One region of the Enterococcus sp. DIV1314a genome, then DNA from elsewhere that is predicted to be linked to it. Evidence: predicted binding sites of a transcription regulator. Region 1 holds the regulator's gene; the other holds the start of a gene.
The links. The regulator HrcA, encoded in region 1, represses chaperone genes, less so after heat shock. The targets are predictions, from matches to a motif close to TTAGCACTCNNNNNNNNNGAGTGCTAA.

Region 2: a site for HrcA is predicted at 3,801-3,827, ahead of groES (co-chaperone GroES). Genes of this name have one in related genera too.

The regions. Positions count from the first base shown of each region.
Region 1 covers NZ_JBIOQP010000001.1:2,359,684-2,367,418, forward strand. Annotated here, with positions in the region: gene IGI68_RS11300 (amino acid ABC transporter substrate-binding protein/permease) at 1-211, shown strand, start outside; gene IGI68_RS11305 (amino acid ABC transporter ATP-binding protein) at 213-950, shown strand; gene dnaJ (molecular chaperone DnaJ) at 1,185-2,336, opposite strand; gene dnaK (molecular chaperone DnaK) at 2,471-4,294, opposite strand; gene grpE (nucleotide exchange factor GrpE) at 4,330-4,887, opposite strand; gene hrcA (heat-inducible transcriptional repressor HrcA) at 4,947-5,990, opposite strand; gene hemW (radical SAM family heme chaperone HemW) at 6,121-7,293, opposite strand; gene IGI68_RS11335 (LacI family DNA-binding transcriptional regulator) at 7,406-7,735, opposite strand, start outside.
Region 2 covers NZ_JBIOQP010000001.1:1,481,072-1,488,806, forward strand. Annotated here, with positions in the region: gene IGI68_RS06980 (glycoside hydrolase family 32 protein) at 1-553, shown strand, start outside; gene IGI68_RS06985 (LacI family DNA-binding transcriptional regulator) at 614-1,591, shown strand; gene IGI68_RS06990 (lysostaphin resistance A-like protein) at 2,060-2,704, shown strand; gene IGI68_RS06995 (tryptophan-rich sensory protein) at 2,860-3,651, shown strand; gene groES (co-chaperone GroES) at 3,862-4,146, shown strand; gene groL (chaperonin GroEL) at 4,174-5,799, shown strand; gene IGI68_RS07010 (heavy metal translocating P-type ATPase) at 6,065-7,735, opposite strand, start outside.

The DNA of each region.
Region 1 (7,735 bases):
TCCTTCATTCGTTAATCAATTCGTTATCTCATTAAAAGATACCACGATTATTTCTGTAATTGGAATCGTCGAATTATTACAAACAGGGAAAATCATTGTGGCGCGCACAATGCAAACGACCAACGTTTATCTAATTATCGCGATTATGTATTTAATTGTCATTACCGCCTTAACGAAACTCGCTAAAGTACTAGAAAAGAGGGTCAATTAAGATGAAAGAAAAAATTATTGTCAAAGACTTAGTCAAAAAATTTGGTGAAAATACAGTTTTAAACAACATTAATACCACGATTAACGAAGGCGATGTGGTCTGCATTATTGGCCCTTCTGGTTCCGGAAAATCAACTTTCTTACGCTGTTTAAACCGTTTGGAAGAAACAACAAGTGGCTCGATTTTAATTAGCGGAGATGATTTGACGGCTGAAAAAACGAATCTTAACCAAATTCGCCAACATATCGGCATGGTGTTTCAACACTTTAATCTCTTCCCACATTTATCGATTTTAGAAAATATTATCTTAGCACCCATGGACTTAAAGAAAATGTCTCGTAAAGAAGCAGAAGCCCAAGCTATTTTACTATTAGAAAGTGTTGGTTTAGCTGACAAAAAAGACGCTTGGCCAGAAAGCCTTTCGGGTGGTCAAAAACAACGGGTGGCGATTGCTCGCGCGCTTGCGATGCAACCAGATATTATGTTGTTTGACGAACCAACTTCGGCACTTGATCCTGAAATGGTTGGCGACGTGTTAAATGTCATGAAACGCTTAGCTAAACAAGGCATGACGATGGTGATCGTGACGCATGAAATGGGCTTTGCCAAAGAAGTTGCAAACCGTGTTATGTTCATTGATGAAGGGAATTTCTTAGAAGATGGAACGCCAGAACAAATCTTCAACAACCCTCAAAACGAACGTACAAAAGACTTCTTAAATAAAGTCTTAAATATCTAATGAACACCGAGTTCACTAAATAGACGAACCAAAGAAACTAGTCCAATTCGACTTTGAATCGGACTAGTTTTTTTGTGTATTCCCTCGAATAATCATTTTTTAGAAATCACTTCAACTTCTGCTAGCGTTTTAATCGTTGATATTTTTTCTTATCCTCCTCAACACTAAAATTTATAAAATCAAAAGAACCTCAGGAAAAAGGCTCCTGAGGTTCTTTTGATTATCAATTATTGATTATTTTTTCTTGTGACCACCGAAGGCATCTTTCACTTTATCAAAAAAACCTTCTGATTGTTCTTCCACCGTCGATTGTCCACTTGTTTTCGCAAAGAGACGCAACGCTTCTTTTTGTTCTTCATTCAAGTTTCTCGGTGTCATTACTTTCACTGTGACTTGTTGATCACCATTACCGCCACCACGTAGACGCGGCGCACCCTTGCCACGCAGACGGAATTTCGTTCCGGTTTGCGTACCAGCAGGAATTTTTAGCTTCACATCGCCATGAACGGTTGGGACATTTACTTCATCACCTAATGCCGCTTGGACAAAGTTTAACGGTAATTCGTAGTATATTTCTCCGCCATCACGATCAAAGAGATTGCTCTCTGCCACATAAAAGACAACGTATAAATCACCATAAGGTCCGCCATTAATACCCGCTTCTCCTTGGCCTGCGAGACGCATTTGTTGACCGTTTTCAACTCCTGCAGGAACATTCACTTTTACGCTATGTGTTTTCTTCTCATGTCCGTTTCCATGACAGGTTGGACATGGTTCTTTGATTTCTTTACCGGTCCCATGACACACATCACATGTTTGACGACTCATAACGCGGCCAAGTGGCGTTTGACGTTCCACATTGACGGTTCCTGAACCATGACACTTGTGACACGTTGTTGGTGAGGTTCCTGGTTTCGCTCCGTTACCGCTACATGTGTGACACGTTTCTTCACGATTGTATTGAATATTTTTTTCAACACCAAAAATCGCTTCTTCAAAACTTAAATTAATCGTGTATTGCAAATCTTCCCCTTGACGAGGCGCGTTAGGATCCATTCTGCGACCACCGCCGCCGCCAAAGAACGATTCAAAAATATCTTCAAAGCCACCGAAGCCACTTGCCCCAGAGAAGCCGCCAAAGCCGCCGCCACCAAAGTTCGGATCAGTTCCTGCATGGCCATATTGGTCATAGGCTGCTCGTTTTTGAGCATCACTTAAAATCTCATACGCTTCTGAAACTTCTTTAAATTTTTGATCTGCATCTGCTTCTTTATTAATATCTGGATGATATTTTTTTGAAAGCTTACGATACGCTTTTTTTATTTCATCGTCTGATGCACCCTTTTGGACACCCAGAATTTCATAATAATCACGTTTTGCTGCCATTGGATTCCCCCCACTTTTCAAACAATTCAAGTCTTTTGTATTTTATCACAAAAGAACAAGAAGAAACATCTTTTTAAAAAAACAATAGAAAAAGCCAAAGTTTGTTGGCTTTGGCTTTTTCAAAGACAACGGGATTAGTCGTTATCTACTTCTTCAAAATCAGCATCAACGATATCATCTGCGCCACCTTGTGCCGCTTCTGGGTCTTGTTCTGCTTGTTGTTGCGCAGCTTGTTCGTACAATTTAACCGTTAAGTTTTGCACGATTTCATTCAATGCATCACGTTTTGTTTTCATTTCTTCAATATTATCTGCTTCAACAGCTGCTTTTAATTCATCACGCGCTGCTTCTGCTTTTTGAACTTCTTCAGCGTCAACTTTGCCTTCTAATTCTTTTAAGGTTTTGTCAACAGTGAATAATAAAGAGTCAACGTCATTACGTAAGTCTACTTCTTCTTTACGTAATTTATCTGCTTCAGCGTTTGCTTCTGCATCTTTCACCATACGTTCAATTTCTTCATCTGTTAAACCTGAAGAAGACTTAATTGTAATAGTTTGTTCTTTTTGCGTACCTAAATCTTTCGCAGAAACATTCACGATACCATTTTTATCAATATCAAATGTTACTTCGATTTGTGGAATTCCACGAGGTGCTGCTGGAATATCTGTTAATTGGAAGCGACCTAATGTTTTATTGTCAGCTGCCATTGGACGTTCACCTTGTAACACGTGAATATCTACTGCTGGTTGGTTGTCTGCTGCTGTTGAGAAGACTTGTGATTTACTTGTTGGAATCGTCGTATTACGATCGATTAATTTTGTAAATACGCCACCCATTGTTTCAATCCCAAGTGATAATGGTGTTACGTCTAGTAATACAACATCTTTCACATCTCCACTAATAACGCCACCTTGGATTGCTGCACCCATTGCAACAACTTCATCTGGGTTTACAGATTTATTCGGTTCTTTACCTGTTTCTTTACGAACTGCTTCTACCACTGAAGGGATACGAGTAGAACCACCAACTAAAATCACTTCATCGATTTCAGATTGAGAAATTCCTGCATCTTTTAATGCTTGACGGACTGGTGTTTTCGTACGTTCCACTAAGTCTGCTGTTAATTCGTCAAATTTCGCACGTGTTAAGGTCATTTCTAAGTGTAATGGACCTGCATCGCCTGCTGTAATAAATGGTAAGCTGATTTGTGTGCTTGTCACACCAGATAAATCTTTTTTCGCTTTTTCAGCAGCATCTTTTAGACGTTGAACGGCCATTTTATCTGCAGATAAGTCAATGCCGTTTTCTTTCTTGAATTCTGCAACCATGTGCGCAATAATTTTTTCATCAAAGTCATCCCCACCTAAGTGGTTATCTCCTGCTGTTGATAATACATCAAATACGCCATCGCCTAATTCAAGGATTGACACGTCAAATGTACCACCACCAAGGTCAAATACTAAGATTTTTTCTTCGCGATCTGTTTTGTCTAAACCATATGCTAACGCTGCAGCAGTTGGCTCATTCACAATACGTTCAACTTCTAAACCAGCAATACGTCCTGCATCTTTTGTTGCTTGACGTTGTGCATCGTTGAAGTATGCAGGAACAGTGATAACGGCTTTATCAACTTTTTCGCCTAAATATTCTTCTGCGAAACCTTTTAAGTATTGTAAGATCATTGCTGACACTTCTTGAGGTGTATAGTTTTTACCATCTACTTCAACACTGTAGCCAGCTTCACCCATGTGACGTTTTACAGAAGAAATTGTATGTGGGTTTGTTACTGCTTGACGTTTTGCAACTTCCCCAACTTGAATTTCACCATTTTTAAATGATACGACAGAAGGTGTTGTACGGTTTCCTTCTGGATTTGTAATAATTTTTGCTTCTCCACCTTCTAATACAGAAACTGCAGAGTTTGTTGTTCCTAAATCGATTCCGATAATTTTACTCATAATAAAAGCTCTCCTTTATTTGTCTATTTAATTTGTTATTGTGCAACGATTACCATGCTTGCGCGTAAAACACGATCTTGTAGTTTGTAGCCTTTTTGTAACACTTCAACAATTGTATCTGCTTCAATATCTTCACTTACAGGAACGATTTGAACAGCTTGATGGATATTTGGATCAAATTTTTCACCTTTAGCTGGAATTTCTTCAATTCCTTCTTCCTTCAAAGCCACATTTAAACTTTCTAAGACCATTTCAACGCCTTTTTTCAAGCTAATGCTTTGTTCGTCCGTTACTTCTGCTGCGATTGCTCTTTCAAGATTATCAATAACAGGTAATAATTTTTTACCTAAGTCTTGTGAGCGATATCTTTGAATCAGTTCTCGTTCATTTCGGTTACGCTGAACGATATTAGCGAGTTCAGCAGAAACGCGTAAAAACTTATCTTCCATTTCATCTAATTTTATTTTAAGTTCATCTACTTCAGAAACTTCTTCGACTTGTGCATCTTCTAGTGCATCCATGTCTTCGACTAGCGTTTCTTCAACCACTTGATTATCAGCAGCGACCTCTTCTACAGGTGTGTCTTCGACGATTTCTTTTTCTTTTGACAATTGACGACCATCCCTTCTAAAATGATGCTTTTTATTGTTACTCACTCACTAGACGAATCTAAAATTCGGTAGTAGTCAGCCAACGTTACTGCAAGTTCTCGACGAAAGACATCGACAAGTCCGAACATCTTGGAGTATGGCATATTCGCAGGCCCCAGTAAGGCAATTGTTCCTTTACCATGTCCTTGAATATCATAACTTGCTTGAATTAAACTCATATTTTCTAACAACTCATGGCCGAGTTCAGATCCAATTTTGATTTGAATCATCGTATTGCGCGGCGCGAGTAACTGAGTTAATTCTTCTGGGTTCTTCATAAAAGAATACATTGATTTAAATTGTACTTTATCCTGACTGCCTTCAAAATCTAACAGATTCATTTGGCCACCAACATAAATTTTTTCTTCAAACAGATGGTTTAACATACGATCAAATAAATCTAAGATCCCTTCTGTTGTCTGAAAATACTTATGGAGGATAATTGGGATTTCTGTTCGCAAGCGATGATAGACCGTGATTAACGGTTCACCGATTAAACGATCATTGATGATTCTGATCATGACTTCTAATTCCTCGCTACGAATATGGCTCGGTAAAGTAAAGACACGATTTTCAACATTCCCTTTATCCGTCACGATAACGGCAACAACTTGTCGATGATTTAAAGGAACTATTTTAAAACTGGTTAAACGCCGCTCGTTCACATCTGGTCCTAAGGCAAGCGCTGTGTAACTCGTTAAACTGGATAAAATCTCAGCCGATTGTTGGATGATATCATTAATTTCGTGGAATTCTTGCCCAAATTCTTGACGTATCCGTTGAATTTCATTCGGATGCGCTTGAACGGGACTTAGTAAATGATCCACGTAATAACGATAACCTTTCATCGAAGGGATTCTACCAGAAGAAGAATGGGTCTTCGACAAGAGTTCCAACTCTTCTAGCAACTTCATCTCATTACGAATTGTAGCGGAGCTCGCCGCAATGCCGCCCTCCATTAATGTTTTCGAACCTACAGGTTGGCCAGTGGTGGTGTAATTTTGAATAATTACACGCAAAATCTCTCCTTGTCTTTCAGTTAACAAATTTATCACCCCTTATTAGCACTCTTTGCTTTTAAGTGCTAATACGATTATAAATATACCACATTTTGAATTCTTGTCAAGCATTTTACCTATTTTTTTAGCACTCTAAAGTTTAGAGTGCTAAAATTAATTATTCTTCTTTATCGAGTAAAAATTTTTCAAAAACATCATTACCGATAAATAATCCTTTCGGGGTTAAACGGAAATAATCCTCTTCCAATACAGCAAGTTGTTGTTGTTGCAGTTCAGCGATCACGGATTGATAGACCGTCGTGAGTTTTTGGTTGAACTTCTCTTCAAATCTGCGAAGCGAGACGCCTTCGATTTTTCTTAATCCTAGAAACATCTCTTCTTCTATTTGATTTGCTCTTGAAATTTCTTCGGTTTCAAAAATGGGTAAGCGTTGCTCTTTTAATGGTTTCATATAGTGTTGAATGGGACCATAATTTTTATAACGTTTCTGATTAAGGTAACCACTTGCTCCCGCACCAAAACCATAATAATGCTCATTATCCCAGTACACTAAATTATGCATCGATTCTTTGCCTTTTTTAGCAAAATTACTGATTTCATATTGGTGATGACCTGATTGTGCCATCGCGATAATTGCTTCTTCAAACATTTGTGTTTCGGCTTCTTGTGTTGGTAACTCAAGACGACCTTGCCGCACCCAATTCATAAACATCGTTTTATTTTCAAGGATGAGCGAATACATCGAGTAATGCGGCAAATCAAAAGCGAGAGCCTTTGTGAGCGTATCACGAAAACTTTCCAGCGTTTGCCCAGGTAGCGCATAGATTAAATCGATACTAACATTATCAAATTGCTTTTTTTCTAATAACTTGATCGTATCATAGACATCTTGCACCGAATGTTTTCGCCCAATTTTCTTTAATAAACGGTCATCAAACGTTTGAACGCCCATCGATAGTCGGTTGACACCGTGCGCTTTGAAAACATCTAATTTCTCCGCCGTTAAATCGCCAGGATTGGCTTCGACTGTAAATTCCTTTGTTGTATGGGTTGGTAAATAGCGATGAATCCCCGTCAGCAAGACATCTAATTGTTTCGCTGTTAAGGAAGTTGGCGTTCCACCTCCAATATAAATCGTTTCGGAGACTTTCGTCGGATGCTTTTCTAATGTCAAACGAATTTCCGTTAACAATGACTGAATATACTCATCGACTGGTTGTCCTTCTAAAAAAACTTTATTGAAATCACAGTAATAACAAATGTGTTCGCAAAAGGGAATGTGAATGTAAGCTGACGTACTTTTTGGATGCGTTTGGTTAATTTCTTTCAATGGTTAAAAACTCCTCAATGACTTTTTCTCAAGATAACAGTGCTCCTTATTATACCACAAAAACCTCACGCCTTATTTAACGAGTACTCAACATGCAAAGGCTGCCGTTCCCTTATTCACGGGCAATAAAGGTCGAACATAACTCGATTTGTGTTTGTTCACACGCACCGATTGCCATTTCTAATGAGCGGTATCCCAAATCATATAAATGATGATCAATCGTTGAAAAATGAAGCAGCTGACTACTCCACTGATTTCCTTGACCAACCATTACAGGCGGTGGACACTTTGCTTGTTGATAGGCCGCTGTTATCCCTGCAGCGACATCATCCACGTTGGCCATAATCCCTTCAACTGATGTCATTCTTGCCAGTCGTTCTCCCAGCAAAAAACCTTCTTCGTACGTCGTCACACCTGAGATTATTTGACTTTCTTTTGGGTA
Region 2 (7,735 bases), 880 kb from region 1:
TGAAATGTGTTTGCCGCGTGAATTAAGCATCAATCATAATCGTTTAGTCCAACTTCCTGTTTCTGAAATCTATGACTATTTGACTGATCAACAAGTTGTAGAAAATATCGAAGTAATAAAGGAACCGGTTTCGTTTCCAGATGTGGTGACGGAGAACGTCTATCTAAAAATTGTTGCTGATTTATCTCAAGCACAGAAACTGACAATGGCGTTTGCTAAAAAAGAACATCAGTCATTATTCATGACGTACGACAAGGAAACAGCGCTCTTTTCATTTAGTCGTGAGAACTTTGGTTATGCGATTACTGGAATCGAAAAAGAACAAGTGCATACTCGAGAATTTCCGGTCGCACTCATTCACGACCAACTAACAATCGAGATTTTCCGTGATACAAACGCCATCGAAATTTTTGTCAATGGACAAGAGACAAGTACGTCGACCTTCTATGAAATTGAAGCAAGTAGCGAACTTGTTTTTGAATCACAAGGGAAAGCCTTGATTACTTCGTTTAAATCAGCACAAGTCAACACCGCTTGTGAAAGAAAGCGATAGCATTTTTAAGCCTTCTCGATTATACTAAATAGTAGATATTCTTTAGAAGGAGACGATTACATGAGTGCCACAATGAAAGATGTCGCCAAAATGGCAGGTGTAAGGATTGAAACTGTTTCTCGAATATTAAATAACGGTCCAGCTAAACCTTCCACTCGCAAAAAAGTAGAGGCTGCGATTGAAGCATTGAATTACAAACCCAATGATTACACTCGTGGTTTAAAACTCGATCGTACATTTTATGTCGCGTTAATCATTCCAAGTGTCTGGCAACCTTTTTTTGCTGAATTTGCTTTCCATGTTGAAAATGCACTCGAAAAAAATTTTTACAAAATGCATCTCTGTAATTCCAACGGTACCGTCGATAAAGAAAGAGAATATTTACAAATGGTCATGCAACATCGCGTAGATGGAATTATTGGGATTACCTATTCAGATATTGATGAATATATCTCAAGGAATTTCCCGTTTGTCAGTATTGATCGTTATTTTACCGAAGACGTGATTTATGTCACGGCTGATAATAGTAGTGGCGGACGGCTAGCTGCGCAAAAACTACATGAACTCGGCTGTCAACATGTGGCCTATATTGGTGGCTATCAAGATACGCCAAGTGAGATTACGAACCGTCGAAAATATTTTGAACTTGAATGCCAAGAATTGGGGAAAGAATGTCTGATCCTAGAGATGCTCGAACCGATTGAAGATTTAAAAAAAGAAGTTCGTCACTTTTTGACAGCACATCCTGAAATTGATGGCATTTTTGCCATCAGTGACACGGTAGCAATCGATGTCTGTGAAGTCTTAGACCAAATGGGTCGCATGGTACCAGATGAAGTCCAAGTTATAGGTTTTGATGGCCAACGCATCCATAAAGATGCACCGTATCTCGTCTCAACGATTGTTCAACCGATTCAAGAAATGGCAGAAGTTGCCGTTGATCGCTTACTTCATGTCATGAAAGGCGAGTCGGTTCCACAACGAACGGTTCTTCCGGTCCACTATGGGCAAGGAAAAACGACGAAAAAATTGAAATGATGAAAAATCGTTCCCTGAGATAGGGGACGGTTTTTTTAGTGTGCGAGGGAGTGGGGAGAGAAAGAAGAATTAGTTTTTTTTTGTTATTTTTTAATTTGATTTGATTATTTTATGAAGAAATTAGAAAGAAATGGCCTGAAAAAAACTTCCGAAATTTCACGCAACAGTTAGCATAAGGGAAGTTTTTTCTCCTTGTTTATGCTATGCTTTATACAAGAACAACTTTTCATTTGATAAGGAAGAGGAGGATCAGTCATGAGAGATTTTAAGTTCATTAAGCGAGTGGAGCAGTTAGTCAAGCCCATCGACATTGCGACGCTACAAGTCTTAGTACCAACATTGTATTGGTGACGTTATTACTGGTATTGTTGTTTACTTTGTTATAACAGCGGTAGCGCAACAAGCACTTGGTGGCAGTCTGAGCTAGGTATTGCTTGAAGCGTTCCATTTGTTAGTTAGGAGATTATGATGTCTGAAAAAAAATATACGACGCTCACGTTACTCACGTATTTCATTGCGTTTTTAGCACCAGCGTTTGGTCCAACGTTAGAAATTCGAATTATTTTGACGATCTTAACGTATTTAATCGGTTCAATCGTGATGATACGTCTCTACAAAAAAACGACTCAATCGCTTTCTTTTGAAGCGAATCCTATGAGTAGGGGTCGTATTATAACGCTCGGAATTATCGGGATTTTTCTCGCGATTTTATTACAAAATGTGATGATTACGATTGAACTTTATTTTGGTGGTCAAGTGGATTCCGCCAATACCCAAGGGATCTTGGAATTAATTTTCCAAAATCCGTTAATGATTTTAGCCGTGATGATTGGTGGTCCAATTATGGAAGAATTTGTCTTTCGCCGGGCGATTATGGGGATGGTGACGCGTCGTTCGAATCTTTGGCTAGGCGTTCTCGTGAGCGCGGTACTGTTTGCGCTGATGCATCAAGATGGTCACTGGTTACTTTATTCCGCATTAGGCGCCTTTTTTAGTTTGCAATACATCATTACCGGCAGTATTTGGACCTCGGTTATCACGCATGTCGGGATGAACACGTTGGTTATTTTAGCGAATGTGATTGTCGAAGTGTATAATTTACCCGTTAAATAAGTGTCAGTTATCGAATTTGGTGCATGAGAGGTAAGTGTTGGCTAACCCTTATTATTATGGTGTTCCTGATGCCTATGTTAAAATAAAATTAGAACATTTTGTTGCTGTCGAAAGAATAAAATGAAAAAATAGTATTTTTACAAGGAGGAATTAAGGTGGATTATGTTAAAAAAGCATGGTTAAATGGATTATTTTTTATTGTCGCCTTAGTCGTCAATGCGCTAGGTGCCTTTGGTCTCATCAATGGTAGTTCACAAAAGGAAGTATCCGATAAGTATTTAACGTTGATTACCCCGGATCCATCGACCTTTAGTATCTGGAGTGTTATCTATCTTTTCTTAACGCTTTCGATTGTCTTCATGATTTGGAAAAAAGAGGATGCCTATTACCAAGCTGCTATTAATAAAATATCGTATTTATTCATCTTTTCTTCTATTTTAAATATGGCTTGGATTATCGCCTTTTCTTTTGAACAATTAGTGTTATCCACGATCTTTATTTTAGTATTTGCCGTAACGTTGACCTTAATTTGTTTAGAGTTACTGAAAATTCAAACGGGTCAACATTTCTTATTACCACTCACGTTTGGGTTATATACAGGTTGGTTATTCATCGCTTCTGTGGTGAATGTCGCGGCGACGTTAGTCAAAAATGAGTGGAACGGTTTTGGGTTACCAACAGAAGTCTTAGCATCCGCGACGTTAATTGTGGCGATCGTTTTAGTCTTTGGTGTGCTATTACGGGTCAAAAATGCGGTTTTCCCGATTCCAATTGCGTGGGCCTTCTTTGGAATTTATCGTTTCTTAATTTCTCCAGAAGGATTTAATGATGCTTATCCAATGTTAAAAGTGGTCTCACTTGTTGGGATGGCCGTGCTTTTAATGATGAGTGGTTTACAACTATACAAAAACCAATATTGGGTAATTCCAAAAAATCACAAAGCGTAATCAAACACCAAAATCCCTCTGCCCTGTGTGGGTTAGAGGGATTTTCGTGTCTTAATCGGACAAAGTCTAACCAATTTTGACTTTTCTAAGAAGATTTGTTCAAAAGACTTGCAAAACGAAGCAAAAGTGAGTAATATAAAACATGTAAGTTAGCACTTGGCAATGTCGAGTGCTAATGAAAAAAACGAAAAAATATCGGAGGGATTTATTGTGTTAAAACCATTAGGTGATCGTGTACTCGTTGAAGTAACACAAGCAGAAGAACAAACAGTTAGCGGATTCGTTTTAGCTTCAGCCGCAAAAGAAAAACCTCAAACTGGTACAGTTGTAGCAGTTGGTGAAGGTCGCCTACTCGATAGTGGCGATTTGGCACCCGTTCCTGTAAAAGTTGGCGAAACAGTTTTATTTGAAAAATATGCTGGTTCAGAAGTGAAATACGAAGGCCAAGAATACATGATTTTCGCAGTAAAAGATATTATTGCAGTTGTAGAATAAAAAAATAATTAATGAGGTGAAGGAATAATGGCAAAAGAAATTAAATTTGCAGAAGACGCACGTAGCGCAATGTTACGTGGAGTAGATAAATTAGCAGATACTGTAAAAGTAACTTTAGGTCCAAAAGGTCGTAACGTTGTTTTAGAAAAATCATTTGGTTCACCACTCATTACAAACGATGGCGTAACCATTGCAAAAGAAATTGAATTAGAAGATCACTTTGAAAATATGGGTGCGAAACTTGTTTCAGAAGTTGCTTCTAAAACAAATGATATTGCTGGAGATGGAACAACTACTGCAACCGTCTTAACACAAGCAATCGTTCGTGAAGGGATGAAGAACGTGACTGCTGGTGCAAATCCACTGGGCGTTCGTCGCGGAATTGAACTTGCAACTCAAGTAGCTGTTGAAGAATTACATGCAATTTCTGTCAAAGTGGATTCAAAAGATGCGATTGCACAAGTTGGTTCTGTCTCTTCAGGTAGCGAACAAGTCGGCCAATACATTGCAGATGCAATGGAAAAAGTGGGCAACGACGGCGTGATCACCATTGAAGAATCAAAAGGAATCGAAACAGAATTAGACGTGGTTGAAGGAATGCAATTTGACCGTGGGTACTTATCACAATACATGGTGACAAACAACGATAAAATGGAAGCTGAACTTGAAGCACCATACATCTTAATTACGGATAAGAAAATCTCAAACATCCAAGATATCTTGCCGTTATTAGAACAAATTTTACAAGCTTCTAAACCATTATTAATCATTGCAGATGATGTTGATGGCGAAGCATTACCAACCTTAGTATTAAACAAAATCCGTGGAACATTCAACGTGGTTGCAGTTAAAGCACCAGGATTCGGTGATCGTCGTAAAGCGATGTTAGAAGATATCGCGATTTTAACAGGAGCGACAGTCATTACAGAAGACCTTGGGTTAGAATTAAAAGACGCAACGATTGATATGTTAGGACAAGCAAGCAAAGTGGTTGTCGATAAAGACAATACTACAATCGTTGAAGGTGCAGGTTCATCTGACGCTATCGCTGCTCGCGTACACTTAATCAAAAATCAAATCGTAGATACAACGTCTGAATTTGATCGTGAAAAATTACAAGAACGCCTAGCGAAACTTTCTGGCGGAGTCGCAGTCATCAAAGTCGGCGCACCAACTGAAACAGAATTAAAAGAATTAAAATTACGTATTGAAGATGCGTTAAACGCAACACGTGCAGCCGTTGAAGAAGGCATGGTTTCCGGTGGGGGAACTGCTTTAGTCAACGTAATCGAAAAAGTTGCAGCCATTGAAGCAACTGGCGATGTGGCAACAGGTGTGAAAATTGTCTTACGTGCTTTAGAAGAACCAGTACGCCAAATCGCAGAAAATGCTGGCTACGAAGGCTCTGTAATCGTGGATCAATTAAAACGTGCAGAACTAGGCACAGGATTCAACGCAGCAACTGGTGAGTGGGTAAACATGCTTGAAGCAGGAATCGTTGACCCAACGAAAGTAACCCGTTCTGCTTTACAAAACGCAGCATCCATCTCTGCTTTACTCTTAACAACAGAAGCAGTTGTGGCATCAAAACCAGAATCAGCTGGACCAGCAATGCCTCCAATGGACCCATCAATGATGGGCGGCATGATGTAAACTCGCTTTTAAACAAAGCTTGATACGAAAGAACCACATGAGACGTTTGTGCTCATGTGGTTTTTTGGTTTGTCATGATGAAAGAACGGTTCTTCGCTAAATGGTGTGTAAGCCAGTATTCAAAAGAAGCATAGAGACGAACGGTCGCCTAGTACCAAGACCTGTTAGATACTCATTCTCCAATATTTTAGGGGTAGGACTTTTCTTCAAATTGAAAAGCCCCCTTGAATTGCGCACAGCGTGACCTTACTATTCTGTTTTCTACCTATTTATCCTTCACTCTCATCAGTCGTAAACTATTTAATGCTACCAAAATAGTAGCTCCCATATCGGAAAGAATCGCTATCCAAAGGGTTAACCATCCCGGGATAACTAATAGTAAGGCAATTATTTTAATTCCGATAGCAAAAGTGATGTTAGCTTTAATGATATTTAAAGTTTTTCGACTGAGTCTTACTGCAAATGGAAGCTTACTTAAATCATCTCCCATTAATACAATATCAGCTGTTTCAATTGCAGTATCCGTTCCAGCACCGCCCATTGCAATTCCAACAGTAGATGCAGCAAGTGCTGGAGCATCATTAACGCCATCGCCAATCATAGCTACATTATCATGCTCCGATTGCATTTTTTTAATATAATCTAATTTATCCTGTGGCATCAATTCAGACTGAATATCAGAAACGCCTATATGTGTACCGATTGCATTTGCAGTACCTTGATTATCACCTGTCAGCATAATTGTTTGCTTGATACCTAACTGATGAAGTTTTTGAATCACATTTTTACTTGTTTCACGAACCTCATCTGCAACGGCAATTACACCGAGAATTGTTTTTTCCGTTCCAATAATCATGGCTGTTTTGCCTTGATTTTGTAGGATTTTCACATTATTTTCAAACCCAAGGCTAAAATCGGAAACATTTAATTCCTTGAAAAGTTTTGGGCTTCCAATATAGTAAGTAGTTCCGTTTACAATCCCTTTTATACCTCGCCCAGTAATCGAAGTGAATTCTTCCACTTGTACATTAGAATAAGGGATATTATCTTGCTCTGCCTTTTTCATTATTGCTGAAGCAAGTGGATGTTGTGAACGATATTCTAAAGCTGTAATGGTAGAGAATAGCTCTTTTTCTTCCACTTGGTCATTTAATACTTCAAAATCTGTTACCACTGGTACACCTTTTGTCAGTGTTCCTGTTTTATCAAATGCGACTGCCTTAATGGCTCCTAATTTCTCGAGATAGACACCACCTTTAACCAACACACCTTTTTTCGCTGCATTTCCAATTGCCGAGACAATCGAGATTGGAGTAGAAATAACTAATGCACAAGGACATCCAACTACAAGAACTGCTAATCCTTGATAAACCCATGTATCCCAACTGCCACCAAAGAATAGGGGTGGAACGACTGCAACCAAGGCTGCAATAACCATAATGATCGGAGTGTAGTATTTTGCAAATTTATCAACGAATGCTTGGGCTGGAGCACGCTCCCCTTGTGCTTCTTCAACAAGATGAATAATCTTGGCAATGGTTGTATCTTCTACGTATTTGGTGATTTTTACTTCAAGTAGTCCCTCTTCGTTAAGCGTACCTGCAAATACTTCGTCATCTACCGCTTTGGAGATGGGAACGGATTCTCCTGTTATAGCTGCCTGATTGACAGCCGACAAGCCATTCACAATGATTCCATCCATGGCAATTTTCTCCCCTGGTTTGACAATCATGATATCACCCACAGCGATATCGTCCACATGGATTATTATTTCCTGACCATTTCGTCTAACTAGTGCTTCTTTTGGGGCGATATCCATCAATGAACGTATGGATTGTCTTGCTCTGTCCATAGAGAAGCGTTCAAGTGCTTCACTGATTGCAAAGAGAATAACAACAATAGATGCCTCTGCCCATTCACCAATAACGGCAGCTCC